DNA from 3 places in the Paraliobacillus zengyii genome. Region 1 is predicted to be linked to each of the others. Evidence: predicted binding sites of a transcription regulator. Region 1 holds the regulator's gene; each other region holds the start of a gene.

Region 1 (10,611 bases):
TTTTTTAGCTGGGATAATATTTTATTTGATAGTCGTTATATTATTCTACCTACCGTATTTTTACTACTTTTATTCAGTCTTTCTCTTTTCAAAGTGCAGACATTTAGACTGTATTCTGTTTTAAGTAGTTTTTTTATCTTCTTTCATTTTAGTCCACTTGTTGCAAGTGCATTCAATGGCTTCTCAGCACCTCAATATCGTTGGGAATACTTGATTTCTTTTTCTATTGCAGGAGCTATTTCATTTGGTTTAGAACACATTCAACGTGTAACGAAAAGAAGAATGATCTTATCAAGTGTAATTGTACTAATTCTTTATCTTGGTACAATTATATTTATTGATGATTTACATGTTTTTTCACTGCTTTCTTTGGCAATTTTATTAATGGTATCTATTACTATCTTATTACTTTTTTATGCTGTATTTAAAAAAGAAAAAAGTGCTTTTTATATTATGTATGTAGGACTTTTGTTACTCGTAATCATTTTTGCGAATAGTTTTCAATATGGTCTTTCTCAAGCAGGGGAAGTTAGTAAATCCTCTAAAAATTATTTGTTGAGCGATAAATATAACGGAAAAGAACAAAGAGAGCTTTTGCAACAAATTAAAAACAAAGACCCCGATTCGCTATACCGGATTGACTGGAAAGTAGACAGACTTAATAATACACCAATTGTGCAAGATTTTAACGGAATAAGTGTGTACGGTAGTATACTAAACGAACACTTGATCGATCTTTATTTGAACGATCTAAATATTGACACAGGGAGGGAAAGTGTTAGTAGATATGCAACATTTGGTAATCGGGCGCACTTATATAGTTTATTTCAAGGAAAGTACATGATAAGGGAGAAGGAAAGCGAAGAGGGCGTACCATATGGATTTTCAAAAATACTTGAATCAAAGAACTATATCGTTTTAGAAAACAATAATGTATTGCCTTTTATTCGAACAACTAAAAATTTCTTTTCAGAAAAAGATGTCGAACAGGTTTCTGATTTAAGTAAAGAGTATGCGATGCTCGAAGGTGTAATTATATCCAACACGAAACAAACAAACGCAGAAATAGCACAAGACGCTAATCTTATCGACCAAACGAAAATCATGATGGTTGGTGCTTCTTATACGAATAACGTATTAACTGTTACTGAGGAAAATGGTGGTTTAGATATAGAAACAGATTCATTAACGTCTGCAGCAAAGGATCTGTACGTACACTTTCATTTAGAGAACACTGCAGTCGATCAAGGGTTTACATTAAAAGTAAACGATTATAAAACTGCACGAAAATCTAATCAATCTATTTATAAAACATATGATGATGAGCTAACAATCCGCGTAGATAATTCGAATAAAATTCGAATTAGACTACCTAAAGGAAAGTACATCTTAAGAGATTTAGAACTATATCAAACAGACTATGCCCGTTTGGAATATCAAAAAAACAAGGTATCAAATAATAGTACGTTAAAGTGGAAAGATAATCGAATATCCATAACTTTTAACAACGATAGAAATGATTATTTCATGATGCTACCTATTCCATTTGAAAAAGGGTGGCAAGTTAAAGTTAATAATAAAAAGCAAAAAATTGAGAAGGTTAACTATGCTTTTATTGGATTTCCCATAGACAAAGATGAAAACGAGATAGAATTACTCTATTATCCACCTTATTTTATACTATCGATTGTTTTATCGAGTTTTAGCCTACTCTTATCTATATTAATTTGCAGAAGAAACCAATAAGAGAAAAAGTCATATTTTGCGGTTGCCCGGGTAATATTTTCGGAAAGTCTTATATAAATCAGTTGTTTTCTTATGGAATTTGTTATTAGAGGAATTCTAAGCACCAGTTTTAATGAGGATATAGGAATTAGTTGTTAGAATATTTAAGAAAAGAATATCTAAATTTAAGCCTCCGTTATGGAAGATCAGTCCACACGTAAAACCTTTTTATTTCATATAAAGGTAGTGAAGGAGGTTTGACAAATGCCGAAAATTTTTATTGATCCTGGACATGGGGGAAATGATTCAGGTGCAAGTAGTAACGGGTTAGTAGAAAAGGATATAACATTAAATATTGCTCTAAAATTACAACAGATATTGAACGATTCTTATCAAAATGTCACCACACGTCTATCAAGAACAACAGATCAGTCAGTTTCCCTGACCAATCGAACAAACGCTGCGAATGATTGGAATGCCGATTACTATCTTTCCATTCACATTAACGCAGGTGGCGGTGTTGGTTTTGAAAGCTATATATGGAATGGTAATTTTGCTTCGAAATCTGAAACAGAACGATTGCGATCTACTATTCACGACGAAATTGTTGAAACGATTGGATGGCGTGATCGAGGTAAAAAAGAAGCGAATTTTCATGTGTTAAGAGAAACGACGATGCCAGCAATATTGACAGAAAATGGTTTTATAGATAATGATGCTGAAGCTGAAGAAATGAAAACGCCACAATGGATTGAACAAGTAGCACGTGCACATGCATCTGGTATCGCACAAGCATTTGAATTAGAAGAAGACTCGAATGCAGAAGAACCTGATACGTCATCTTTTTACCGAGTTGTTACAGGTTCGTTTCAATCCGAGAAAAATGCGAAGCAACGTAGATATGTTCTAAATAGGCATGGTTATAGTAGTTTTATAACGGAATTTAATGACCAAGGGCAAGTTTACTTCCGAGTGATTGTTGGGTCATTTCAAAACAGGTCCAATGCTGAAGGCCGTGTAGATGAATTAAATGAAATAGGGTTTGATTCATTTATTAGTACGTTCAACGGATAAAAGAAATCTCCACTATGTTTAAGTGGAGATTTCTTTTATTGTTAATGGATATTTCTATATAAGCCTATTACTCTACCTAAAATGGAAACATTATCATATATGAGTGGTTCCATTGTTGCGTTTTCGGGTTGTAGACGAATATGGTCTTTTTCTTTGAAAAAGCGCTTAACTGTAGCCTCATTCTCATCTGTCATGGCGACTACAATTTCTCCATTTTGAGCGGTTTGCTGTTGTTTTACAATTACCATGTCACCATCTAATATACCTGCTTCGATCATACTTTCGCCTTCAATTACAAGTACAAAAATTGACTGATCGGTAGCATCTCCATGTGTAAGAGTTAAAGGTAGTGGGATGTATTCTTCAATGTTTTCAACAGCAGTAATGGGGATACCAGCAGTAACTTTCCCTATAACAGGTGCAAACGTTACTTCTCCTTTAGGAATACTAGAGTCATCAGCGGCATGTAATACTTCTATTGCTCTAGGTTTCGTTGGATCTCTACGTATGTATCCTTTTTTCTCTAGTCGAGCAAGGTGCCCATGTACGGTGGAACTTGATGCTAGACCAACAGCCCCGCCAATTTCTCTTACTGAAGGTGGATATCCTTTTGCTGCTACTTCATCTTTAATATAATCTAAGATTGCTTGTTGACGTTTTGAAATTTTCGTCATAATGATGCACCTCCGTACATATTTTATTAGTGAAAGTATAGCATGTTTATCACAAATACACAAACATAAGTTCTAAAAAAGACTTGACAGGAACAATCGTTCGGTTATAATAAAATACAGATGCGAACAATCGTTCTTAATATCAAAGGAGGAAACAAAATGTTTAATAAAATAACTAATATTACTATGGTGGATTTATTCTATTTCATTTCGTTCATTCTTACGTTAGGATTTATGTATATGGGTTTAGTTTCTAGTTAAAAAATATGTTTAAAATAGAAAGGTAGTTATCATGCGAGCGATTATATACTGTCGGGTAAGCACGGAAAAAGAAGAGCAGTCTTCTTCCTTACATAGACAAAAACAAGAATTGATAGAGTTAGCAGAAAAAGAACAAATGGAAGTCATCAGTATTATAGAAGAAAGGCAAAGTGGATATGAAATTGAACGAGATGGTATTTTATCCATATTAGAAAAATGTGCAACTGAAGCAGTGGATTGTCTATTAGTTCAAGATGAGACAAGACTAGGAAGAGGTAATACTAAAATTGCCTTATTCCATCAATTTTCTAAGTTAGGTGTGAAAATATATGCTTTATCCAATCAAGGAGAATTACAATTATCTGAATCTGATGCAATGGTTTTACAGATTGTAGGTGTTGTTGAAGAGTACCAACGTAAAATTCATAACATTAAAATAAAACGAGGGATGCAAAAAGCTATTAAAAATGGCTACGATCCAGCTAAAAACCTTCGTAACCGTGATCACGCGAATGGTCGCAATCGAATTGAATTTCCAATTGAAGAGGTAAAACGTTTGCGAGACAATCAATTAACTTTTGGTGAAATAGCGACTACGCTTCGTGGATTGGGTTTTCAAGTGTCCAAAGCAACAGTTCACCGAAGATACCAAGAATATGTATCGCTTGAATCTGAGCATACCTTTCATATAGAATGAATAGACAAGGAATCCATATTAAAGGATACTTGTCTTTTCTGTTTTCGAGAAAACTTTATACGTAAAGGAGAAGAACGATGTTAGCTAAAGATAAATTAGATCGTATTAATATGCTGGCTAAAAAGGCCAAACAAGAAGGGTTAACAAGTGAAGAAAAAGAAGAACAGCAAAAACTAAGACAAGAATATTTAAAAAATGTACGACAATCTTTTAAAAATGAATTCAAAGGGATGAAGATCATTGATCCTAATGGAGATGATGTCACTCCAGAAAAAGTGAAGAATTTGAGAAAAGAAAATTAAAAATAATTGAATATTCTTGAAGATAGTACTTGTTTATTATCCGTTTTCATTATAGGATATTAATTGTACGTACATATTTTCATAATTTTCGAAAGGGGATACAAAGTATGTCAAAACAAACTGAACAACGCTCTATTAACACGATTCGCACGCTATCTATTGATGCAATTGAAAATGCTAACTCTGGGCACCCAGGATTACCAATGGGGGCAGCACCAATGGCATATACATTATGGACTGACTTTATGGACCATAATCCGAAAAACTCTAGTTGGTTTAACCGAGATAGATTTGTATTATCAGCAGGACACGGATCTATGCTATTGTACTCGTTACTACATTTATCAGGTTACAACGTATCAATTGAAGATTTAAAAGGATTTCGTCAGTGGGGATCTATCACTCCAGGTCATCCTGAAGTAACACACACGGACGGAATTGAAGCAACTACTGGGCCATTAGGACAAGGTGTTGCGATGTCTGTTGGTATGGCAATGGCTGAAGAGCACTTAGCTGCTAAATACAATAGAGATAATTTTAATGTAGTTGATCACTTTACTTATGCGCTTGTTAGTGATGGCGATCTAATGGAAGGTGTTTCACATGAGACAGCATCTTTAGCTGGACATTTAGGCTTAGGTAAACTTATTGCACTATATGATTCTAATGACATTTCATTAGATGGTGAATTAGACCAGGCTTTTTCTGAAAATGTAGAAGATCGTTTTAAAGCATATGGCTGGGAAGTAATTCGAGTAGAAGATGGCAATGATATTATCGCTATTCGTGAAGCGATCAAAAAAGCGAAAACAAATCTAGATCAACCTACTTTAATTGAAGTGAAGACTGTTATTGGATATGGTTCACCAAATAAATCAGCTTCTTCTGCTTCACATGGTGCGCCATTAGGTGCAGATGAAATTAAATTAACAAAAGAATTTTATGACTGGAGTCATGAAGATTTCTTCGTGCCTGAAGAAGTTTATCAAGATTTTGAAGAGAAAATTGTAACACGTGGTAAAAAGACTGAAGCAGAGTGGAATGATGTATTTTCAGCATATAAAAAAGCACATCCAGAGCTTGCTAAGGAACTGGAAGATGCAATCAAAGGTGAACTACCATCAGATTGGGCAAAAGACCTTCCAGTATATGAAGCTGGCGAACATACACTTGCTACAAGAGCATCATCAGGTGAAGTTTTAAATGCAGTAGCGGAAGCAGTACCATATTTCTTTGGTGGAAGTGCTGACTTAGCTGGTTCAAATAAAACAAAAATTAATGGTGCAGAAGATTTCTCTAAAAATAATTATTCTGGTCGAAATATTTGGTTTGGTGTACGTGAATTTGCGATGGCTGCAGCCTTAAATGGTATGGCATTACATGGCGGATTAAAAGTTTTTGGTGGCACATTCTTTGTATTCAGTGACTATTTACGTCCTGCTGTACGTTTATCTGCCATTCAAGAATTACCTGTCACATATGTTTTGACACACGATTCTATTGCTGTTGGGGAAGATGGTCCAACACATGAGCCGGTTGAGCAGCTTGCTGCATTTAGAGCAATGCCAAATCTATCAGTTATTCGTCCAGGTGATGGTAATGAAGTACAAGCAGCATGGCGTCTAGCTTTAGAGTCTGAAAAGGTACCAACTATGCTTGTTTTAACAAGACAGAACCTACCAACATTACCAGATACGAAAGATAATGCATATGAAGGTGTTAAAAAAGGTGCTTATGTAGTAAGTGCTGCAACAAAAGCAACACCTGATGCACTATTACTTGCTTCTGGATCTGAAGTTCAGTTAGCAGTAAAAGCACAAGCCGAATTAAAAGAAAAAGGTTATGATGTAAGTGTTGTGAGTATGCCATCTTGGGATCGTTTTAATAAACAAGATAAAGCATACAAAGAACAAGTCATACCATCTACTGTTAAGAAGCGTTTAGCAATTGAAATGGCATCACCATTTGGTTGGGAACGTTATACAGGTGATGAAGGTGACATATTAGCAATTGATACATTTGGTGCATCTGCTAATGGTGATAAGATCATGCAAGAATATGGTTTCACTGTTGATAATGTAGTTAAAAGATTTGAAGCGATGATTAAAGCGTAATTTAACCAATTCCTCACTTTATTTCACAATAAAGTGAGGTTTTTTTTGGATTTGACAAAAGCTTATTATTTTTTTACTTCATTATGACAAGATATGCATCTTTTTTTTTGTATACTGTTTGTCAAAAGAGGGGGACAAGCTTATGCAAAAATATTATGTGTTTTTTTTAAATAGTGAAGTTTGTTATTCTTATTTCTATAAACCAGAGTTACTAAATCGGTTTTTTCAATCTTATTTTGATCAGCAAAACAGAAAAGATTTAGCTGCACAATTTCTATACATAACTAGGACGATATCTGCTGATCAATTGCTGCATTATGTAAATGAAAATGCAAAAAAAAATCGTTATGTCCAGAATAAACGTATTGTCTATTATTTTAACCAGAATGCTACTAATACATTTACTGTGCATGAAAGATGGCTTGAAGTAGATTGTGAATCACTAGAGGTAGCCAATACCATGTTATTTGAATGGCTAGAGAAGTATGATCACTGTTGTTATATTATGGAGAAGAGTGGCATGAATTACGGCTGGCTCTCTCCAATCAAAAAACAAGTCTTGCTTTCCTAGCTCTACTATTGTAATCTTTGTTATTGTCTACTATACTATATGAGAGAGAATTTGAAGGAGGAAGGCTAGACATGGGCACGATTTGGATTGTAGTTATTGCTATAGTAGCTTTAATTGCTGGTGTTGCGCTTGGGTTTTTCATCGCTAGAAGATACATGATGAATTATTTGAAAAAGAACCCACCAATTAATGAACAAATGTTACGAACACTAATGATGCAGATGGGTCAAAAACCATCACAGAAAAAGATTAATCAAATGATGCGTGCAATGAATAATCAAAATCAAACGAAATAATATATTCAATGATTCAATGATTCGATACGTATAGGCATTGCAACTTATAAATCCCTTGCCACCAATTGGTGCAAGGGATTTATAAGTTTTAACGCAAATATTATCATCTAAAATAAAATGTAAAGGAAGTATAAATGATGTTTTGGGCTATAGCTAGTACAGTTGTGGGATTAATAATGGCAACAACGATGATTATTGTTCGTGCACGCGCATCAAAAAGGCCGACAAACGCGGCACGGATCTTACTACCACCTCTTTTTATGAGTACAGGTGCTTTTATGTTTGTAGTGCCTATATTTCGCGTCTCTTTCTCACAAGTTGCAGAAGCATTAATTGTGGGAATGGTCTTCTCAATATTTCTTATTAAATCAACTTCGTTTACCTTCGAAAAAGGGAATATTTATTTAACGCCTTCAAAATATTTTGTTGTTATTTTGGTAGGTCTATTAATTGTTCGAATTATATTAAAGTTAGCTATCAGTTCCTCTATATCTATTGGTGAAACGAGTGGTATGTTTTTTTTGTTAGCTTTTGGTATGATTGCGACATGGAGATTAGTAATGTTCACGAAATATTTAAAAATAAAAAGTGATAATTTCGAATAATCTAATAGTTCGTACGACTCATTATGTTATCATATACTTTATACCTACTTAAGTTTTATTAAAAAAGATTAATTTATCACTATTTTCGCTAATATTTACTACAAATTGCTAATATACATGAAATAACTGTGTTATCATTGTTAAGTAATGGTAGGGTGGGTTTGGTTCCTTGAAAGGGGGTATTTTATGTCAGGTTATGAAATTGATGAAAATACAGACAATGCTATTTTAGCAACATTCTCAATTGCAAAGAAACCCAAACAATTTAAACTAGCCAGTTTACCGGAAGAAGTATTAAATTGGATTGATAAACAAGGGTTTGATTTTATTACAATTTGTAATGATAAAAGTGAAGTAATTTACGTTTCTAATTCTATAGAGAAGGTTTTAGGTTTTGAAAAAGATGAACTAATTGCAAGTAATGCTATTAGTTATTTTTCACCAATGGACCAAGAAAGAATTCCAGAAAAAATTAACAAAAACGAAAAAAAAGTTCAAAAATTCACTGCTAACATTCGAGATGCATTTGGAAGATATAGGAGCATTGATTCTGTAATTGCTTCATTGTTTTCAAGAGATACACAAGAAAAATTATATATCTGCTTGTCTAAAGATATCACAGACAAAAAAGAAGCAGAACAAATGTTAATTCGTTCTGAAAAAATGTCGATAGCAGGTCAATTAGCAGCCGGTGTCGCGCATGAAATTAGAAACCCGCTTACATCCTTGAAAGGGTTTGTTCAACTGCTTCAGGCTGGTATAGATCGTAAAGAAGAATATTATAAAATTATGATTGATGAAATTGAAAAAATAGATGCTATATCATCGGAACTTTTATTTATTGCTAAACCAATGACAGATGAACGAAAAAATGAGAGTGTATCTGATATGGTTCAAGATGTTATTACATTACTGAACACACAGGCTAAAGTATATAATATTAATCTTATTTCGCAAATTGAAGTAGATCAGACGGTCTATTGTGATCGTACACAAATAAAACAAGTCCTTATAAATTTAATTAAAAATGCAATTGAAGAAATGCCTAATGGTGGTACGATACAGATTCATGTAACAGATGATCAAACATATTGTTCTATTTCTGTTATTGACGAAGGTCCAGGGATACCAGAGAGTTTATTACATAAGTTAAAAGAACCTTTCTTTACAACAAAAAAAGAAGGTACTGGATTGGGTTTAATGATTTCAAATAAGATTATAGAAAACCATAATGGTGTATTAGATATCCTACAAAATCAAGATAAAGGAAGTACCTTTTGTGTTTCCTTACCACTAATTAATAATAGCTGATTATACGTAAAAACAGCCGAGATTAACATGGCTGTTTTTACGTGTAATCAAACTATAAATCATGACTTGCATTTTTCTTTTGTCGACTATGATTTCTATTTTTAACTTTTTTTGATCCACTTAAAGGTTTGTTAGGTTTTTCTGTTTGTTTTTTATCTGCCATTTGTTGTCACCACCTCAATAATTAATGTGTGTTTCTATATGGTTTTTATTCTTTAAATTATCGATTTGATTAACACAATGACTGACAAATGTAGACGAATTATTTTACTTATCTGTCGATTTCAATTAAAATGAAATATACGTAGATGTTTGGAATCCTACTATTGATAGGATACGGGGAGTATTATGAGTTTTATTTAATATGGGGGGTATCATGTATGACAGAAATAAATCATACTATTAACGCGCAAAAAAAGTTCGATTTAAATGGTAAAACGTATAATTATTATCAACTAAAAGCCTTAGAAAAGGCAGGAATTGGAGAAATATCTAGGTTACCTTTCTCTATTCGAGTACTATTGGAATCTTTACTTAGACAATATGATGGAAGAGTTATTAAAGACGAGCACATAGCAGGCTTAGCAAAATGGGGTCAAGTAGCTAAAACAGACGTACCATTCAAGCCTTCACGTGTTATCTTACAGGACTTTACTGGTGTTCCTGCTGTAGTTGATCTTGCATCCCTTCGAAAAGCGATGGTTGATCTTGGTGGTTCACCTGATAAAATCAATCCCGAAGTACCGGTAGATTTGGTTATTGATCACTCTGTACAGGTTGATGAATATGGTTCAAATAAAGCTCTATTAGCTAATATGAGTTTTGAATTTGAACGTAATGCAGAACGCTATGAGTTTTTGAATTGGGCTCAAAAGGCATTTGAAAATTATCGTGTAGTACCACCAGCAACAGGTATTGTTCACCAAGTTAATTTAGAGTACATTGCAAATGTAGTACATGCAACTGAAAATAAAGAAGGTG
Region 2 (10,611 bases), 510 kb from region 1:
TGTATTTTTCCTTTCTAGTTGTAAAATTTATAGAATTAACATTGCATCGCCAAAACTAAAAAAGCGATATTTTTCACGTACTGCTTCGTTGTATGCTTCTAATACAAAATCTCTATCCGCTAAAGCACTAACTAACATAACAAGTGTTGATTTCGGCAAATGAAAATTGGTGATTAATCCATCAATTACACGAAATTTATAAGGAGGATAAATGAAGATATCCGTCCAACCATTAGCTGCAACTAGCTTCCCATCATAATCACGTGCGATCGTCTCTAACGTCCTTGTAGAAGTTGTTCCTACTGCTATAACTTTACCACCATTTTTTTTCGTGTTGTTAATCGTATCAGCTGTTTCTTGTGACATATGATAAAACTCAGCATGCATATCATGTTCTTCAACTGTATCAACACTTACCGGACGAAATGTACCTAATCCAACATGCAACGTTAAGAAAGTAACTGCAACACCTTTTTCTTTAAAACTCTCTAACAGCTCCTCAGTAAAGTGTAAGCCTGCTGTTGGTGCTGCTGCAGATCCTTGCTCACGTGCATATACCGTTTGATAACGATCTTGATCAGGTAATTGCTCTTTAATGTATGGAGGAAGTGGCATTTCTCCTAGTTGATTTAACACTTCTAAGAAAATTCCTTGATAGTTAAACTTCACAATTCGACCACCATGTTCTTTTAAATCTAGACAAACACAGGTTAACTTGCCATCTCCAAAACTTATTTCAGTTCCTATTTTGACCTTTTTTCCTGGTTTAACTAGTACTTCCCAAACATCTTCTTCCTCTTGTTGATGAAGCAATAGCACTTCTATTTTTGCACCAGTATCAATTTTACTTCCAAATAATCTTGCTGGCAGTACTTTGGTATCATTTAATACTAAACAATCGCCAGTATTTAAATAATCTAGTACATCTACAAACTTTTTATGTTCTATTTTTCGATCTTTTCTATCCATTATCAATAATCGAGATGATGTTCGATCTTTTAATGGCGTTTGTGCTATTAACTCTTCTGGTAAATTGAAATCAAAATCTTTTATCTCCATGTTGCACTCCTTAACGAAACTTACTAATAATAAATAAAATAACCGATAAAATCACACTTATTATAATAGATGTCATAATCGGAAAGTGAAAAGAAAAGTTCCCTCTCTTAAAGCTAATATCCCCAGGTATTTTACCAATAATCCCAGACAATACACCAACTATAATCAATACAATACCAATAACAATAAGCATTTTTCCGAAATCGGTCAAGGTTTTGGCACCTCTCGATTAACATGCTGATAGGCTTTTGGTGTAGCAAGACGTCCTCTTGGTGTACGTTGAATAAAGCCCATTTGCAGTAAAAATGGTTCATAAACATCTTCAATTGTTTGTGATTCCTCGCCAACTGTTGCGGCTAATGTATCTATGCCAACCGGTCCACCTTGAAAAGAATCAATTATAGCGAGTAGCAGTTTATGATCAATGTGATCTAATCCAGATTGATCGACCTGTAACATCTCTAATGCTTCTTTGGTAATAGCTAAACTAATTGCAGATTCTCCTCGCACTTGAGATATATCTCGCACACGTTTTAACAACCGATTAGCAATACGTGGTGTTCCACGCGATCTTCTTGCAATCTCTACTGCTGACTGTTTTTCAATTGTCACTTCGAAAATAGAGGCAGTACGTTCTACAATTTCACATAAATCATCCGTTTCATAAAATTCTAAGCGACTTAATACACCAAAACGGTCACGCAATGGTGCTGTTAATAGCCCAGCTCGTGTCGTTGCACCTACTAATGTAAATGGTGGTAATTCTAAGCGCACTGAACGAGCAGTAGAACCTGTACCTATCACGATATCTAAACAAAAGTCTTCCATCGCGGGATATAGTATCTCTTCCACAGCACGTGGCAATCGATGAATCTCATCAATAAACAGAACATCTCCTGTTTCCAATGAAGACAATATTGCTGCTAGATCTCCGGCACGCTCAATTGCTGGCCCAGAAGTTGTTCGAAATTGTACACCCATTTCATTTGCAATAATAGAAGCCATTGTCGTTTTTCCTAAACCAGGTGGGCCATATAATAAAACATGATCTAAAGGTTCATTCCGCAAGCGGGCTGCTTCAATAAAAATCGCTAAATTTTCCTTCGCTTTATGTTGTCCAATATACTGCGCCAAGGTGGAGGGACGTAGGCTTAATTCGATGGATGTATCTTCCTCATGTATTTCACTTGAAATCATACGTTCTTCCATTTCCTCACCCCTCTAATTTTGCATAAGTAGTGCTAAACCTTTTCGCACTAATTCATCCGTATTTTTAGAAGCCTCTTCTTTTAACTTAGGGGAAATTTGTTTAATTTCTCGATCAGAGTATCCTAGTGATTTTAATACTTCTACTGTTTCATCTAATGCCTTTATTTGATCTGTTGTAACTTTTACAGTTTTAGCATCCGCTACATTAGCAGATACATCAAATTCTATTGTTAACTTCCCTTTAAGATCTAAAATCATTTGACGAGCCGTCTTTTTTCCTACTCCAGGAAAACTCGTTAAGAATTTTTCATCTTCTTCCTCAATTGCCACAACAAAATCTTGTACACCAGCAGTGGCGACAATTGATAAAGCACCTTTTGGTCCAATTCCTGAAACATTCAATATTCGTGCAAATAATGATTTTTCGTCCACCTTTGAAAATCCATATAAAGTTTGAGCGTCTTCTCTTATGTAGTGGTATGTAAAAATACGTACCTGCTCACCTAACTGATCTTGAAATTTAAAAGGATTTGCACAAATAATTTCATAACCTACTCCATTTGCTTCGACAATAGCAGTCGTTTCAGTCACTGTATCTAGTTTACCATTTATGTACGCAATCATCATCATCTCTCCCTAACATTCTCCAAAAAATCTTTACTCTAGTTTATCACACAATCGTACGTTCGTATAACATCACTTTCAGACATTTGAGCATATTACATTAAACGTTGGATTTTATGAGTTTAGAGTATGTCTATTATAATAGCTTGACACAATTTCAAAAAATTGTTGATTTTCGAAGAACCATAGACTCTGTAGTAACTACCATGTTGATTTGCGCTACAGGCAGTCGCTTTCCGCGGGCAAGTCTTCAGCTAACTTCTATTTTGAATTGTGAGACTTTCTTGTTATACCAAGACTTAAGTGCCTGATTTACATTACGAAAGTTGAGAAAGTAAAAATAAACTAAAAGAAAACAAGCGAAGCATCGATCCGCTTCACTTGTTTAACCTTGGACTTGTTTTGTTGGAGAGAGATCACGATAAACTTCTAAAACTTGATGATAGGTTTCTATGTCTTCAATCTTAATTCCTGTTTCTAATTCTTCTATTTGAAAACTCTCTAATGTGCTTGTATCGATTTGATAAAAAGATTGAATTACTTGCTGATGTACAGGTTCACCCTCAAAAATAGATAGCATTCCTTCTTGTAAACCAAAATAACCATTTGCCTTTAAGTATGGAGAAATATCATCCACTTGCTTTCTAAAAGTCATTTCACCTGATGATTGTTCTACTAGTTGCCAATCTTCATACGATGCCCAAAAGTCTTCCATTGCACCAATAGACTCTTCATGCGTTTCTTCCTCTATTTTACCATCAAGATATTGTTTCTGTAATGTCACTTCTAATACTAGTTGTTCATTAACTTCAGGTTGGCTTGTTGTTGGTGTAACTTCTCTTTCTATTACATCATTAACATCGCTTTGTTCTTTGTTAACACTAACAATTAAAACCACGACTGCTATTACACTAATTAACACGCTTATATAAATTTTTTTTCTATGCATTTGTTTTCACCTCGGTCAATTAAACTTATGCAACGATAGTTTGTCCTATCATTGTTATCTTTGACCAATAGTTAAATTTTTATACTTTCGTGAAAGTATAAAAAACAAAACAAAAATACCGACTAAAGGTTTAGTCGGTATACACTACAAAATCATATTCATCAGGATCAATAATTCGCACTTCAAATATCTCATTTTCTTCTAAAATAATTTCTTCTCCGTTATAGTAACGGATAGCATCATTAAAATCTTCATTATGCATCGCAATAGCATACTTATTGTCATGCAATTTTTTAACTTGATTAAATTTCAATTCTCTTTTTGCACTTTGACTTGCTTTTTGATAGATTACATAGTAATCCTTTTCATCATTAATAAAATGATCTAAATGTTTGAGTGCATCTTGTCTGTCTGTAGTAAATTGATCTTGTAAAGCTTCACTATCATTTATTTCACTCATTGAAGACACCTCATTATGTTTTTTATCATTATATTCTAATTTGCTTGATTTAGAAATGGCTTACTGCCTATTATTTTTAAAATAATCAGAAATATGTCAGACTTTATTATATTTTACCATCTTTATTCTACTAAACCGTTATGATGAATCTCTTGAACATCCTCTAAATCTTCTAATACACTTAGTAACTGTTCCATTGACTCCGAATCTTTCTTACTTAATTCTGTATACGTTTGAGGGAACATTGTTACTTCTGCTGTTTCCAACTCGTACTCCTCTTCCATTAAATTAGCTTTAACTTCTTGAAAATCTTCTACCTCTGTAAAGATTTCATATACTTCTTCATTTGTTTCCATTTCTTCTGCCCCAGCTTCTATAGCAGTAAGAAGCATCGAATCTTCATCAGCATTTGTTGCCGATTTTTCAATCACTATGTATCCTTTTCGTTCAAATAAAAAAGAAACACACCCATTTTCACCTAAATTACCATTATTTTTTGTAAATGCATGGCGAACATCAGCAGCTGCTCTATTTTTATTATCTGTTAACAATTCGACCATTACCGCTACACCACCAGGGCCATATCCTTCATAGATAACTTCCTCGTAATTTGCGCCATCTAACCCACCAGTAGCTTTTTTAATTGCCCGATCAATATTATCATTTGGCATATTGGTTGCCTTTGCTTTATCTATTGCTAACCGCAGGGAAGGATTCATTTCAGGGTCTCCTCCACCTTGCTTTGCTGCGATAAAAATTTCTTTTGCAGCCTTCATAAATATTTTGCCTTTTTTTGCATCTTGAGCGTTTTTACGGCGTTCAATATTCTTCCACTTCGAATGACCTGCCAATTATATAACATCCTTTCCTAAATATACCGTTGATATTAAGTACTTTATATTACTATAACATATCTAGATTTTCCTTTAAAACAGGTAAAAGACTCTTTGTATGTTTCAATTACAAAGAGTCTTTTTTAAAGTAAAAATTCAAGCCTTATCAATTAAAATACTTCTGGTGCTTTAGCCATTTCACGTTTATGCGCTGTTGTACGGTGCATTCGATCAATAATTTCTTTATCCTTTTCAGGAACTTCATTACCTTTGAGATAACTATCAATAGTTGCATAACTTGTGCCCATCTCGTTCTCGTCTGTTTGACCTTCCCATAGACCTGCACTTGGCTGTTTATTGATAATTTCATCTGGTACACCTAAGACTTTAGCTAATTCTCTTACTTCACCTTTCGTTTGATGCACTAGTGGTACTAAATCGACACCACCGTCTCCGAATTTAGTGAAGTAACCAGTATACCATTCGGCAGCATTGTCTGTACCGACAACTAAGTACTGATGATTTGCTGCTAATGCATACAATGTACTCATACGTAAACGCGCACGTAGATTAGCATCTGCCAATTGCTTTTGATCAGGATTTAATGTACCAGCCTGTGTCAATTGGCTATTAATTTCAGTTAGCATAGTATCATGTGTGTTAGTTAAATCAATTGTTACATTGTCTATTCCAGCAGCTTCTACTACTTTATTTGCATGTACCAGGTCTTCAGGATTACTTTTACATGGCATCATAACACCTAAAGAAGCCTCAGGAGCAGCACGCTTAATCAGGTTTGCAACAACTGCTGAATCAATTCCCCCACTCACACCGACTATTAAACCTTTTACGCCAGTTTCTTTGATTTGATCTTGTAACCATTTAACGAGTTTTTCTGCTGTTTCTTGCATCTTTGATTATCCCCTTCCACTATCATTACTATTATTTTAGCATGGTATCTACTTGGTCGACAAACTTTTTCCGCTCCTGCCAACTCATTGAAAACTGCTCTATATATGCCTTTATCTCTGCTTCAGTATGAGGTCTTGTCATATAATACCACCATTCACGTATTAAATCAGTTGGAACAGTTACACCAATTAACAACAAACGCCATTCTTTTAGCGAGTAGGTGTGTATGTATGTGTATAATTGATCAAGACTGTGATCTATATACGGTAAGAAACGCTGGCATAACTGGATATAATCATATAATGGTGGAGCGGACGCCAACAAATCAAAATCTATCATGTATATTCTATTTCTATTATCTCTCAAAAAATTGTGAGAAGCAACATCACCATGATTCCAAGTTAAAAGCGATGCATCATTCGATTCAAGTTTCGGTATATTTTCTAAATGATACAGATCGATCCGTTCTAACATTACTTTTTCTACTTCACTATACAATGAAGCATTTCCAGTATTAATTAATGCCTGTTTAGTTTGACGCCACTTTTCTAATCGTCTGAACCATTTCCCGATTATTTTAGTAGACTTAAGTTCAGTATCCATACGTATCCCTCTGGTAACTTCATGAAAATCGGATAATGTCTCTAGTGCCGCTTGTCGATCTATTTCTTCATGATAATCTAGTTTTTTAGCATGCAGATAAGGTTGCATCGCCCAGTAATACCCAAATCCTTCTAAAAAAAGTCTTTTATTCGGAAATGCAATAAACTTAGTAATAAAGGATTGACTCACTTTCGAAAAAAAATCCCATTGTTTATCGATGATAGAAAATTGTTTGTATCCTTTTATAATATATAGTTGATTCGTTTCTGTCTTTATTTTAAATATTGGATACTTAATGATCTTTATAGAAATTATTTTTAAATCACCCTCTTCTAGTAAAAAAGAAGCGAGACGACTCTTTGCTGAATCGTCTCGTTTACTACTATTCAATTCCCTCATCATCTTCAGTCATCCGATAAGGATAAGGTGAACCCATCTGTGGCATCGGTTGAAATGGCATATTATAGTCCATTTGTGGTTGCATCATTCCTGGTGCGCCTTGTTGTGTTGGATAAAATGGTTGATCCATTGCATTTTCAACACCTGTTGGCATCTGCATACCTGGTTGCAATCCTTGTGGCATTTGCATACCCGGTTGTGTCCCTTGGGGCATACCTTGTTGCATTCCATTCGGAGGTGGCGTTTGGTTATATCCATTAGGCGTCATATTATACTGAGGCATCGGAGCATTACCTTGTTGCTCACCTGAATAAATGCCTGGGTTCGTATTCCACTGGCCGCCATTTTGTTGCATTAATGGCATGGTTTGTTGATTCATATACTGGTTTGGCATAGGTGGCATTTCTATGCTGGATGATTCCATTTCATCACCCATGTCATATCCTTGATAAACAGGTGGCTGACCATGTATTAAACTTTGTGGTGATTGAAATTGGTGACACGGATCCATTGGAACAGGAGCAAAACTTGGCATCTGTTGTTGTGGGTATTGCATCGGCATCTGCTGCATCGGTGGCATACACGGCATACATGGCTGCTGCATCATATGATGAGATGGTTGCATTGGTTGTGGCATTTGCTGTTGAATTGGTTGCTGAATTGGTTGTGGTTGTGGCTGCGTTTGGTGTTCCGTATATTGGAAGTTATGTTGATTAATTTCCGTATCGTTATCCTCAATATCTACATCAATATTATAATTAGTTGAATAAAAATCAGGTAAATTTGGTAACTGAATTGGTTGTGGCACAGGCATTGGCTCAGCCTTTACTGGCATCTGTTTTTTTACTGGCGTTGTTTTTTTTGTATCATCTTCGTACATAACTGGTTGGGCTTTCTTTGACACATCTTTGTATGGATGCATCGTTTTGTCATTTACCGGTTGTTTTTGAACTTGTTTTGTTGAAGTAGGTATTTTAATTTTCATACCTGGCATAATCTGATTTGGATCTGCTAGTTGTGCATTCAATTGCTTCACTTCTTCAAAGTTAACCCCATATTTCTGTGCAAGATTCCATAACGTATCACCTTTTTGTACAATATGAATTTTCAACAGTGAAAACTCCTTCCTATATTTTAGCACTTAGTGAATTAGGCATATCACATTATAATTCATTATCAACATATGCGATTCACCTAGAAAGTTGATAATAAATTAAAATAAAATTAAAAAAACGAGGCTGGGACAAAACCCAGATAAACAATAAAAAGTTGCACCTTTCCAAATTTATGGTTGGAGGGTGCAACTTTTTATAAAATCGAAAATTTTAGTAAGTAAAAAAGGATACCTTCTGATAAAATTAAAGTGACGAAACAATAACTATCGGAAGTATCCTTATGTTTAAAGATTATAACATGAATCAAGTAATTTTGCCGTTAGATTTTGAAATGAAATTACAAAAAAATGATATTGCCTATACGATCCATGACTTAGTAGAACAAATACCTGATAAAGCATTTTCTGTTTTCTTACATGAAACAGGTTGTCCTGCTTATCATCCACGCATGATGATGAAGGTTATTTTATGTGCTTACACGCAATCTGTTTTCTCTGGAAGAAAAATTGAATCATTACTGAAAGATAGTGTACGTATGATGTGGTTAGCGCAAGGTTATGAGCCAAGCTATCGAACGATTAATCGTTTTCGAGTCAATGAAGAAGTACAAGAACTGTTACGCCAATGTTTTGTACAATTTCGATGCCAGCTGGTGAAAGAAGAACTGATTGATGAAGAAGCGATCTTTATTGATGGCACCAAAATAGAAGCAAATGCCAATAAATTTACGTTTGTTTGGCGAAAAGCGATTGAAAAATACAGTGCGAATTTGGTGGAGAAATCAAATCAACTGTACGATGAATTATTGGCAAACGAAATTATTCCAGAAATAGAACGCGAAAGTACGGAAGAACTATCCACTAAAGAACTCGAAAAAGTAGTTGAGAAACTAGAGAAGACCGTTGAAGGATACGACAAACAGATCGAAGAAAGTAAAGATGCCAGCAAACGGAAGCAGCTTCGCTCTGCAAGGAAAACACCAAAAAAATACCGCAAACAGTTTAAAGATTACGTAGCACGCAAACAAAAATACGAAAAGGAGGGCTTATATTTGAAGCGCGCAATAGTTATTCAAAGACAGACCATGATGCCACCTTTATGCGCATGAAAGACGATTATATGAATAATGGCCAATTAAAAGCAGGTTACAATGTACAAATTGCGACCGAAGGACAATATACACTCGCATATGACGTATTTCCCAATCCAACTGATGTACGCACATTCACTCCTTTTCTAGATAAAATCGAGGAAAGCTTCTTTGAGCTTCCTAAATATATCGTCGCTGATGCAGGTTATGGAAGTGAACAAAATTACGATGATGTCCTAATTAATCGGGAGCGCATTCCACTAATTACATACAATATGTATCGAAAAGAGAAGACAAAGAAATATAAGCAAGATCCTTTTAACACAAAGAACTCGGAGTATGATGAAGCGACTGATTCCTTCCTCTGTCCAAATGACAAAAAAGTAATGTTCCAGTATCTTTCCAACCGGATAGGTAAAGACAACTTCACTCGAGAGTTTAGAGTCTATGAATGTGAAGATTGTTCGGATTGTCCATTACGCTCACAATGTACAAAAGCAAAGGAAGGAAATAATCGAAAGATATATTACAACGAAAAATGGGAACAACAAAAAGCATACACAAAACAACAACTTTCAGAAAAAGAAACCGGTAAAATCTATGGTAAACGAAAAATAGATGTGGAACCAGTCTTCGGATTTTTGAAGGCTAATTTGCGTTTTACTCGCATGTCGGTAAGAGGCAAAAAGAAAGTAGAAAATGAATTAGGATTCGCGTTCATGGCGGTGAACTTGAGGAAGTACACCGCTAAACATGCGAATGGTACAACAACGCCTGAATATAATCTAACAAAAAAAGGTTCCGACCATCTTTCTATGATGATTGGAACCTTTTTTCGTTATTTTTGGCTAGTTATGTCCCAGCCTCGTTTTACATGCCTATCAGGCATGACTAAGCATTTGTGCTAAAGCACTTTTTGCTGCTCGTGTTGTTTCATAATCTACAATAATTTGATTAGTAAACTCACCTTTTTCCACGGATTCAAGCGCCCATAACAGATGTGGTAAATCAATTCGATTCATTGTTAAACAAGGGCACATAAAAGGATTTAATGAGGTAATATCCTTATCTGGATTATCCTTTATTAATCGCTTTACTAAGTTCATTTCTGTTCCAATTGCCCATTTACTCTGTGGCAAGGAATTTGTTATCTTGTCGATAATGTATTTTGTCGATCCAGCATAATCAGCCGCTTGTACAACTTCCCAACTACATTCCGGGTGGACAAGTATTTTTCGTTCAGCATCGGTTTCTCTACTATTTTTGACATTTGTAAGAGTAAAGTTTTCATGAACAGAACAATGTCCCTTCCATAAAATCACTCTAATCTGTGTGAAATCACCACCATATTCAAGTTG
Region 3 (10,611 bases), 1.2 Mb from region 1:
GCTTAATAAGGGAATGAATGATTTGCAATTGTTTTGCTGCCCCTGCATCACGTTGTTTCCGATTTCGTGGATTACTTTTCACTTTATATTGAAATGCAGGAGGAATAAATGGGAAGTTATCCAATTTCCATCGTGCCATTTTTTCATCATAATCTTTCGAATCATATAACTCTAGTAAATGACCGAAAGCCCAAGTGATTATATATCCATTGCCATCAAAATAACCATCTTTTTTCTCTTTTACTTTTAATGCATCCGCAATATTTTTTGCTACCGAGGGCTTTTCAGCTATAAATAATTTCATTGTTGTACTCCAATCATTAAGGGATTTATTTATGTTTGAGGGTATGGAAATGTGGTGAAGCGATTAATATATGTTTGTTTATTATAACACGATATTTTCTTTGATTGAGAGAAAATCTTGTCGGGATGGAAATGGAGGCATCAAACAGCTTTGAAGTTGGAGGTGGGATCACAATAGCTCTATCATAGATTTATTTTTGTACTATTCACCGACATGCCAAATCTCATGGTATTATAAGGGGGACTATTTTTCTTTTTTGAAACCTTTTGACCAATTAGACGTATTCATATGTAGAACGAAGGGAGTTTTTAATATGTTTGATAAATTCTTTAAAAAATTAAAACAATACACTGGTAGCAGTAGTAAGAGAAAGCATAGAAGCTATAACCATAGTTCGAGTCGCCGTAAATATAGTCGTCATAGTAGTAGTGGTCATCATAGACACTCGCCATATCAAGGGAGTAGTCGTTATAAAAGAAGAGGACACGGAAGCAGCAGTAGTTAAGACTGACTTTCTAAACAAGCTATTGTATGATTAATATCATCTAATGCTGCTTCCGTATGTGAGTATGGTTGTTCGATACTTAGTAATCTCTTTAAACAATGCGTCGTTTCTGGATGAAGCGTTAATTCTTCCGTCCAAGAACGACCTTTTTTTACGTTAGAACTGTAATTAGAATAGAGTAAAAACAACAACAGATCGCCTATATCAAAATAATCTTCTCTAAGTAAGTCAGTCTTTTTCTTCAAGTTACCTTTTCCTGGTGTATGTTGAAATAATTCGGCTAATCCAAAATCTATCATATAGGTTTTATTGTTTTGTAGAATCACATTAGGTATTCTGAGATCTCCATGAATCATCCCCATCGAGTGTACATAGGCAACAATTTGTAATAAGTTTCTAATTAATAGTAACGCTTCTCTTTCTTTAAACTTGAGCTTGTCTGTAAATAAAATATCTTCTAGATTACGTCCTTTTATATATTCCATAGAGAAAAAGTGATTATTTTCAAATATAAAACGTTCATAAAACATTGGAATATTAGGATGATCCAATTGTTCCAGTATCTGCGTTTCATGCTTGTATTGCTCATGCATGATTGTCTTTTTTTTACTTTTAGTCATTTGTTTTAGTACACACAATTGTTCACTTTCTATGTTTTCACATAAATAAGTGATCCCATAACTACCCATACCTAATGTTAACTTCACTTGGTATTTGTCTGCTAACAGATCCCCTCGGTTATAGCGCCGGTCTGTTAATAATCTATATCCCTGCCCAACCATTTCGAAAGCTTTCATCAACTTTTTCACCGCGTTTTCTAAATATAATTGCTACTTCATTATACTTCATTATTCGCACTTAGGGGTAAGAATATGGTTACTAATACTTGAAACAAAAACGGTTTCTATTTAGTCACAAAAGATAAGTACTGACATAAAACACCTAACTTAATAAAAAAAGAGTAGCTCCGTATCGAAGCTACTCTTTTAACACTTAATTATTTTGTTTTAAAGCTTAAGAAGCCATCATCTACGGGTAGTGTTTGTCCGTTGATTGCACTAGCATCTTCACTAAATAAGAATGATACAACACTCGCTACTTTATCTGGCTTAATTAATTCACCGCGCATATGTTGTTCTGCTAGGAACTTCTTCGTTTCTTCATCATCACCAATGATTGGTGTGTCAATAAATCCAGGCGCGACACCTACAACGCGAATGTTATATTCTGCTAATTCTAATGCTGCAGATCTACTCATCATCACAACAGCTGCTTTTGCTGCATTATAATTAAAGCTTCCAACTGCTGCAAGTGATCCATAAATAGATGCAGTATTAACAATAGTACCCTTAACGCCTAGTTCAACCATCTTCTTGGCGCCATAATATAAGCCATAGTATACACTATGCTGATCAACATCAATTACTTTATGATAAGATTCGGGATCCATCTCTAAGAATGGCTTTACGAGGCCAATTCCAGCGTTATTGAATATACCGTTCAACGTTCCGAATTTTTCAACTGTCCAGTCAATTAAGGCCTTGATTTCATCCCCGTTAGCCACGTCAACTTTATATGAAGCGACTTTTCCACCAGTTGCTTCGATTTCTGTTACTACCTGTTTTGCACCTTCTTCATTAAAGTCCGCAATAACTACACTAGCTCCTCTAGCTGTTAGCTTTAAAGCAGTTTCTTTACCTATTCCGCTAGCTCCACCTGTTACGATGATTGCTTGTCCTTTTAAACTTTCCATTTTAAAGACTCCTTTTTAAAGAATAGTTGTTTACTAATAAAATTATACGCTTCTTATTTTACTTTTGAAAATAAAAAGATTATAAAGTTATTGATGATGATCCTTGTAAGAAGTATAAAAATTACTTTGGGAGTAATATTAAATTTTACTATTAGTGTGAACCTTTCACTTAGTTAATGTAATCAAGTACATAGATATCAGCATAAATGTGATATAGTTGTCTATACCAATTTTCATTGTGATATAATATTACTAAAATTATAATTTAATGTGTTAAACCTTATTAATCAAACGTTTATTAGTGATTTTATTTTAACTAATCTTAACTAAAATTGTCTATACAAATAAGTGGTATTTAATATTTTTAACTAATTGCTTTAGTTAACTAGACAACTATACATTATGGTGATATCATTATTTATATATTAAAAATTACTGGCGGTGAGAAATTGAATAATCATAATATGCTACTTACCAATTTGGAAGTTTACACAGATAATGGCAAGATCGAAAATGGTTATATTAAAGTAGTTAATGGAACAATAACCGAAGTGGAAGATATGGATAAACTTACAAATCATGAGGGGTTTGAATTAATAAGATTACCAGATCATTCAAAAGCAATTCCTGGAATGATTGATGTTCATATTCATGGTGTTAACGGTGCAGATACAATGGATGCAACGAAAGAAAGTTTGCAAACCATTGTCACTTCTCTTCCATCTGAAGGGACAACCAGTTTTTTGGCGACAACCATTACCCAAGAGCAATCATCAATAGAAAATGCATTAAGTAATGCAGGTGACTTTATAAAGAACCAACAATCATCAGGGCAAGCTGAGATATTAGGTGTGCACTTAGAAGGTCCTTTTATCAATCGAAAAAGAGCTGGCGCACAGCCAGTTGAACATGTGATTGATCCTAACCTAGCGTTATTTAAAAAATGGCAAACTATTGCGAATGATACGATTAAACTAGTGACATTAGCCCCTGAAAAAGCTGGCGCAAATGCACTGATTAATTATTTGAAAGAATCAAATGTTATTGCTTCTATTGGTCATTCGGATGCGACGCTTAAAGAAGTTGATCAAGCAATTACAGCTGGTCTAACGCATGTCACACATTTATTTAATCAAATGCGTGAATTCCATCATCGCGAAATTGGTGTTGTTGGCGCAGCCTTACTTAGAGAAGAATTAATAACCGAAATAATCGCAGATGGTATTCATGTTGAACCGGAGGCAATCAAATTAGCTTACCAACAAAAAACGGCAGATCGATTACTATTAATAACAGATGCGATGCGGGCAAAGTGTTTAAAAAATGGAAGTTATGATCTAGGTGGACAACAAGTAACGGTTATAGATGGTAAAGCAACACTTGCAGATGGCACGTTAGCAGGTAGTGTACTAACTATGGCACAAGCATTTAAAAATATCATTACTTTCACTAATTGTGAAATAGAAGATGCAATTAAGATGTCCTCAACGACACCGGCAAAAGAATTAAACGTGTATAATCGAAAAGGCAGTATTTCAACTGGTAAAGATGCTGATATCGTCATTCTGGATGAACAGTTGGATATTACTATGACGCTATGTCGAGGCGCACTTGCATATAAGAAGGAGATATAAAATGAAACTTATTACGGCAACGGATTATAGCGATATGAGCAGAATTGCTACAGAACTACTATTAAAGCGTATCAAGTCATCAGACAAACTCACGCTAGGTTTAGCTACTGGAAGTACACCAATTGAAACGTATCAATATATGATAGATGATTATCAGCAGAATAAAACGGATTACCAGCACGTAACAACGTTTAATTTAGATGAATATGTAGGTGTCGGTCCAACTGATCCAACTAGCTATTATCGTTTTATGGAAACGCAGCTATTCGATCCTATTCATTTACCGAAAGAACAAACCCATATTCCGAATGGTTTAGCTAACAATTTAAATGATGAGTGTATGCTTTATGAGAATAAAATCAAAAATCAAGGTGGAATTGACCTACAGTTGCTTGGATTAGGAAGTAACGGTCATATTGGATTTAATGAGCCAGGAACGAAATTTGATACTAGAACACATGTAGAAACGTTGACTGACATGACGCGTACTGCAAATGCAAGGTTTTTTAATAGTCTAGAGGAAGTACCTACGCATGCAATTACGATGGGAATTAGCACCATATTGCAAAGTAAAGAAATATTACTATTAGTATCTGGCAAAAAAAAGAGTGATGCACTTACAAGATTACTAAAGGATGAAAAATGGGATCCGTCGTTTCCAGCCTCTGCATTGCACCATCATCCAAATGTAACGATTGTTGCAGATGAAGAAGCATTGCAGTATGCTAATGTTAATTAAATAAGGCTATTTAAAGAGATAATCTATTCATTGGATCAAATGAATAGATTGTTTGCACGTTTGAAAGGGGTAACCGAGAATGATTGATAAAAATTCACCCGTTCCAATCTATCACCAACTAGAGCAACATATTAAACAATTAATAGAAAAAGGTGATTTAAAACCAGGTGATATGATTCCATCTGAACGTGAATATGCTGATAAGTATAACGTAAGTAGAATGACAATACGCCAGGCAATTGTGAATCTAGTAAATGAGCGTTATCTTTATCGTGTAAAAGGCAAAGGAACATTTATTAAGGAAAAAAAGTTAGAACAAAGTTTACAAGGACTAACTAGCTTTTCTGAGGATATGAAATCAAGAGGTATGAAAGCAAGTAGTAAGTTAATCAGCTTTGAGATTATTCCTGCTGACAGCAAACTAGCAAATCAGTTGGGAATTCAAGAACATGGTCCGGTCTATGAAATAAAACGAATTCGTTTAGCTGAAGAAGAACCAATGGCACTGGAGCGTACTTATATTTCTGCAAATAAAGTAAAAGGCTTAACAGAGGAAATCGTACAACAATCTCTATATGAATATATGGAAGAGAAACTTCTTTTGAAAATTGCTAAAGGCACGCAAGAAATTGAGGCAGCTATTGTAAACAATGAAGAAGTGGAATACTTAAAAATTCCAGAACATTCACCGATTATGTTAATTCAGCGTGCAACTAGTCTTGAAGACGGCACAATAGTTGAAGTGGTCAAATCCTCTTATCGTGCAGATAGATACAAGTTTATGATTGAATTAACGAGGCTTTAAATTTCTATGTATCGGGGTGAATGCAATGAAAAAAATACCTATTACGGAATCGGTTAATGAAAACAGTTTAGCGATAGATGAAATGGATGCAATGGATATTGTTACATTAATGCTTGAAGAAGACCGCGTGATATATCAAGGCGTAAAGTCCTGTTTACCTCATATAGCACGTGCTGTTGATTTAATCGTCTCCCAATGGAACAAAGGTGGACGTGTATTTGTTGTTGGGGCTGGAACAAGTGGGAGAATTGGTGTACTTGATGCGGTCGAGCTAGGACCTACCTTTTCCGTTTCAGCAGATCGTTGGATAGCGATTGTTGCTGGAGGTTATGAGGCGATGTGGCATCCACTTGAACAGCATGAAGATGAGAGCGCTAAGGTTATGAAGGAATTAGAACAGTATAAATTAAATTCGCGTGATGTTGTGATCGGAATAACTGCTAGTGGATCAACCGCATTTGCACTGGCGGCAATCAATTATGCGAATGAGGTGGACGCGGTGACGATAGCGATAAGTTGTAATCATGAAGCAGCTGCTTCTGCTATAAGTGATTGCGCAATTGAAGCTGTGGTTGGTCCTGAGGTTATACGCGGCTCAACTCGGTTGAAGGCAGGTACAGCGCAAAAGACGATTATCAACATGTTGTCTACAGCTACAATGATTCGACTCGGAAAAGTCTATCAAAATCAAATGGTAGAAGTACAACTTATCAATAAAAAGTTAGTCAAACGCGCTGAGCAATCTTTAATGGCGATTACAGATATATCAGAACCTGAAGCAAAAGAACTTATGAAAAAAACAAGAAATGATTTGAAAAAGGCTATTTTTATAAGTATGACAGATGCAAGTGTTGAACAAGCGGACAAATATTTACGAGAATCAAACGGACACTTGAAAAAGGCATTACATGATTTCTTCTAGTAATCCTGCCTGTTTAGTCACTTTCTGAAATGAAACGATCCGGAAAAAACGAACATTAGTTCTTTATTTGTATGCTCCTTTGATGTATACTTATAGTAACTATATGAAAGGGTGGTGATTATGATTGCCAGCGTTATTAACAGTTCATGAAGATAGGCCTATATACATGGACCACGATCAGTTGTTCAAGCAGTTGATCGGTACATTTTTCGAAGAATTTATATCGCTATTTTTCCCCGAGATTCACCAACAACTAGATTTCTCATCCTTAAAGCCCCTAGCAGATGAAGTATTTACTGATTTAATTCATGGAGAAAGACGCCAAGCAGATATGGTGATGGAAGCAACATGGAAAGAACAGGATACACTACTCATTATACATGTAGAATCACAGAGTTATCCGCAAGAAAATTTTGATGAAAGAATGTTTCAATACTTCAGTTTGTTGTATACTAAATATAGAAAACCAATCCTTCCAATTGCACTATTTACCTATGATGCGATTCGAGATGAACCAGACGTTTTTGAAATGACATTTCCTTTTCACCATGTATTAACTTTCCAATTTTTAAAAGTTGAATTAAAGAAACATAATTGGCGTACTTTTTTAACGTCTGATAATCCGATCGCAGCGGCATTATTAAGTAAAATGGGTTATAAACAGACAGAGAGAATACAAGTGAAAAAGGAATTCTTACGTATGTTAGCGAGAATGGAACTGAATCCAGCCAAAATGGAATTAATATTCGGCTTTTTTGAGTCGTATATGAGTCTAAATCAAACAGAGGAGGAAATTCTAATGGAAAGTTTGCGAGAATCCAAAGATGAAAGTCTAGAGGAATTCGTGAAAAAACTGCCTAACTCCTGGCGTGATAAAGGTTTGCGTGAAGGAAGGGAAGCAGGAAAGATCGAAGGAAAAATAGAAGGAAAAATAGAAGGAAAGATAGAAGGAAAGATAGAAGGCAAGATCGAAGGAAAAACAGAGGCACTTGCAGCTGTTGCTATTCGATTAATCACAAAATTTGTAGCTCCCCTTCCAGATGAGATGGAGAAAAAGTTAAATGAACAAGAAATCGAGACATTAGAATTGGTTATCGACCATATAGATAATTTCAAAAATATAGATGAAGTAAGAGAGTACTTGAAATAATTTTTAGGTTCAACAACTTCTTGAAATATAATGGTGTCTGATGAGTCTTGTGGAGAGTAATCGCTGCAAGGCTTTTTTGTAACATGCTATAATTAATTGATAGTTTCATTATTTAAAGTAATAATCGAATCTAGTATAGATTTAAAGTAGAGGAGAGAGATAGATAAATGGCTTTCAATTTTTCTGAGTACTTAGTTATTGGTATATCTTCTAGAGCTTTATTCGATCTTAGAAAAGAAAATGAGATATATGAAAAGGATGGGGTAGAAGCTTATTCCAATTATCAAATTGAACATGAGGATAAGAAATTAGAACCTGGATTAGGTTTTAGTCTTATTAAAGGCATTTTAAAGTTAAATGAAGTGACCGAAGGAGAAAGGAAAACAGAAGTAGTTATAATGTCTCGTAATAACCCTGATACAAGTCTTCGTATATTTAATTCGTTTAAAGAATATGATTTAGATATTCAAAGGGCTGCTTTAACAAGTGGTGCATCATTAGTACCTTATTTAAATGCTTTTGATGTCGACTTATTTCTTTCGGCAGATGAATCAGATGTTCAAGAAGCAATTAATGCTGGAGTAGCGGCAGGCTTAATCTATCAAAATGATACTTCTTATCACGAATCAACATTGAAAGAAATAAGAATTGCTTTTGACGGCGATGCAGTTCTGTTCTCTGATGAATCGGAAAAAATCTATAAAGAAAAGGGATTAGAAGCATTTGAGGAACATGAAAGGAATAATGCGAAAAATCCATTACCAGAAGGGCCTTTCGCTAAATTATTAAAGACTTTGGTATTCCTGCAAAAAGAGTTTGGATCAGATGAAAAGACGATTCGAACAGCTTTAGTCACAGCTCGGAATTTGCATGCCCACGAACGTGTTATTCGCACTTTAAGATCATGGGATATTCGAATTGACGAGGCATTTTTTCTTGGAGGGGCTTCAAAAGAAAAGATTCTAGAAGCATTTGGAGCGCATATCTTCTTTGATGATCAGGAAGTTCATTTATCAAAAAACATTCCATCAGCCAGAGTACCCTACAAAAATAAATAAATAGCAGTAAGTTGCACACACAGTCGTTCTCTCTCCGTTCCCATATAATATTATAAAATATGAAATGGAGGAATCTGGTATGCCTTGTTATCCTGGTTATCGTTATTGTGGTCCTGGTTGCAGCGGTCCTGGTACGCCGGTTAATCGATTAGATGCAATTTGTATAGAACATGATGCTTGTTACCGAAGATATGGTCAAAAAGTGTGTGATGATATCTTCTTAAGACAAACGAGTCGATTAGCAAATCAACCTAATAAAATAGGGAGAGATGCTAGATTTATGAATAGAGTTATCGGAAATAAACGCAATAGGTACTAATATTTTTCATCATAAAAAACTGTTAGCTTTAACAAAAGCTAACAGTTTATAAAATAAAGTCCCTTATTCCATAACAAGTATTGGTTTAATCGTACTACCATTCTTCGAGTCTTCAAATGCTTGTTTCACATCTGTGTATTTGTATAATTTCACTAGTTTATCGAATGGGAAGAGCCCATCTTGATAGAATTTCACTAGTTTTGGTATAAACGTTTGTGGAACAGCATCGCCCTCTATGACACCTTTTATCGTTACGGCTTTAAAAACCACATCGCTTGTATAATCCAATGTCACATCTTTTTTACCTACTGCTACTGAGGCCAGTACCCCTTTAACACGTAAAGATTTTACGGCTTGAACAATTACGGTGTTGACACCAGTGGTTTCGAATCCATAATTGGCGCCACCATTCGTAATTTTGTTAATTTTTTCAACTGGATCTTCTTTTGTACTATTAATAGTGTGTGTTGCGCCTAATTCACGCGCCAACTCTAAACGACTATCATGAATATCAACTGCAATGATTGTAGAACAGTTACTAATCTTCGCAGCCATTAAACCACTTAAACCAACGGCACCAGTACCATAAATAACAATGCTAGATCCTGGTTTTGGTGCTAAAGAATTAAGGATTGTACCGCTACCTGTCATAATTCCGCAACCTAAAGGACCTAATAGTTTTAAATCTACATCTTTTGAAACTTTAACAACATTTTTTTCATCAGCTACAGAATAATGTGCAAAAGACGACTGACCAAAAAATTGCGATATGTCTTTTCCTTCTGTTGAATGAAGTGGTGTTTCTCCGTTCTCATCTGTACCAGAAGTATTTAACGCGATCATGTTTTCACATCCACCGGGATTTCCGCTTAAACAACCTTCGCAATGACCACAATAGGAAAATCCTAAGACAACGTGGTCCCCTTTTACTACACTTTTTACATTACTACCTACTTTTTCGACTATTCCAGAACCTTCATGTCCTAAAACAGCCGGATAAGGTGTTGGTATGGATCCATCGAGCACCGTAGCATCAGTATGACAAATACCAGAAGCAACAACTTTTACTAACACTTGATTCTCACCAGGATCATCCAATGCTATCGTCGTATAATTAAAATGTTCTTCTTCATTTGTAACAATTGCTTTAATTTCCATTAAATTCCCTCCAGTTATTATTTTGAAAAGTTTGTCTGTGAATTTTACTAGAATCTACTATTGTAACCATCTGATTTACGATTAAATGAAATCCATACCTCCTTTTCTAGTATAATACAATGTTAACACACCATTTGAAAGCGCTTCAATTAATTCAACTTGATCTTTTAGGATGAATAGTCTGTAAGGATATCTAATCATTTCTGATGAAATCTATTATGATTTGAAACATATGAGTTCTCTAACCATTGATTATGTATTAAC

What was found. Region 1 encodes LexA, which represses DNA repair genes until DNA is damaged. Its sites were predicted from a motif close to CGAACATATGTTCG; they were not measured.
Positions count from the first base shown of each region.
Region 2: ruvA (Holliday junction branch migration protein RuvA) is a predicted target of LexA. The motif match lies at 2,944-2,957, and genes of this name have one in related genera.
Region 3: DM447_RS15205 (RpnC/YadD family protein) is a predicted target of LexA. The motif match lies at 6,712-6,725, and genes of this name have one in related genera.

Region 1 is NZ_CP029797.1:1,857,794-1,868,404, forward strand. Features, by position in the region: gene DM447_RS09385 (YfhO family protein) at 1-1,746, shown strand, start outside; gene DM447_RS09390 (N-acetylmuramoyl-L-alanine amidase) at 1,990-2,799, shown strand; gene lexA (transcriptional repressor LexA) at 2,841-3,473, opposite strand; gene DM447_RS09400 (YneB family resolvase-like protein) at 3,766-4,431, shown strand; gene DM447_RS09405 (DUF896 domain-containing protein) at 4,509-4,733, shown strand; gene tkt (transketolase) at 4,841-6,847, shown strand; gene sirA (sporulation inhibitor of replication protein SirA) at 6,990-7,418, shown strand; gene DM447_RS09420 (YneF family protein) at 7,490-7,714, shown strand; gene DM447_RS09425 (CcdC family protein) at 7,852-8,319, shown strand; gene DM447_RS09430 (ATP-binding protein) at 8,506-9,630, shown strand; gene DM447_RS09435 (small acid-soluble spore protein P) at 9,683-9,793, opposite strand; gene acnA (aconitate hydratase AcnA) at 10,011-10,611, shown strand, end outside.
Region 2 is NZ_CP029797.1:2,370,812-2,381,422, forward strand. Features, by position in the region: gene queA (tRNA preQ1(34) S-adenosylmethionine ribosyltransferase-isomerase QueA) at 28-1,059, opposite strand; gene DM447_RS12125 (DUF2905 domain-containing protein) at 1,070-1,270, opposite strand; gene ruvB (Holliday junction branch migration DNA helicase RuvB) at 1,267-2,268, opposite strand; gene ruvA (Holliday junction branch migration protein RuvA) at 2,281-2,892, opposite strand; gene DM447_RS12140 (BofC C-terminal domain-containing protein) at 3,278-3,841, opposite strand; gene DM447_RS12145 (hypothetical protein) at 3,972-4,301, opposite strand; gene DM447_RS12150 (YebC/PmpR family DNA-binding transcriptional regulator) at 4,424-5,152, opposite strand; gene nadE (NAD(+) synthase) at 5,305-6,045, opposite strand; gene DM447_RS12160 (aminoglycoside phosphotransferase family protein) at 6,077-7,051, opposite strand; gene safA (SafA/ExsA family spore coat assembly protein) at 7,032-8,159, opposite strand; partial or broken gene DM447_RS12170 (IS1182 family transposase) at 8,444-10,161, shown strand; gene nadA (quinolinate synthase NadA) at 10,135-10,611, opposite strand, start outside.
Region 3 is NZ_CP029797.1:3,040,767-3,051,377, reverse strand. Features, by position in the region: gene DM447_RS15240 (type IA DNA topoisomerase) at 1-304, opposite strand, end outside; gene DM447_RS15235 (protein kinase domain-containing protein) at 806-1,606, opposite strand; gene DM447_RS15230 (SDR family NAD(P)-dependent oxidoreductase) at 1,807-2,562, opposite strand; gene nagA (N-acetylglucosamine-6-phosphate deacetylase) at 3,027-4,196, shown strand; gene nagB (glucosamine-6-phosphate deaminase) at 4,198-4,935, shown strand; gene DM447_RS15215 (GntR family transcriptional regulator) at 5,015-5,740, shown strand; gene murQ (N-acetylmuramic acid 6-phosphate etherase) at 5,766-6,662, shown strand; gene DM447_RS15205 (RpnC/YadD family protein) at 6,787-7,812, shown strand; gene DM447_RS15200 (5'-nucleotidase) at 7,980-8,870, shown strand; gene DM447_RS15195 (Parvovirus coat protein VP1-like protein) at 8,950-9,189, shown strand; gene DM447_RS15190 (NAD(P)-dependent alcohol dehydrogenase) at 9,253-10,347, opposite strand.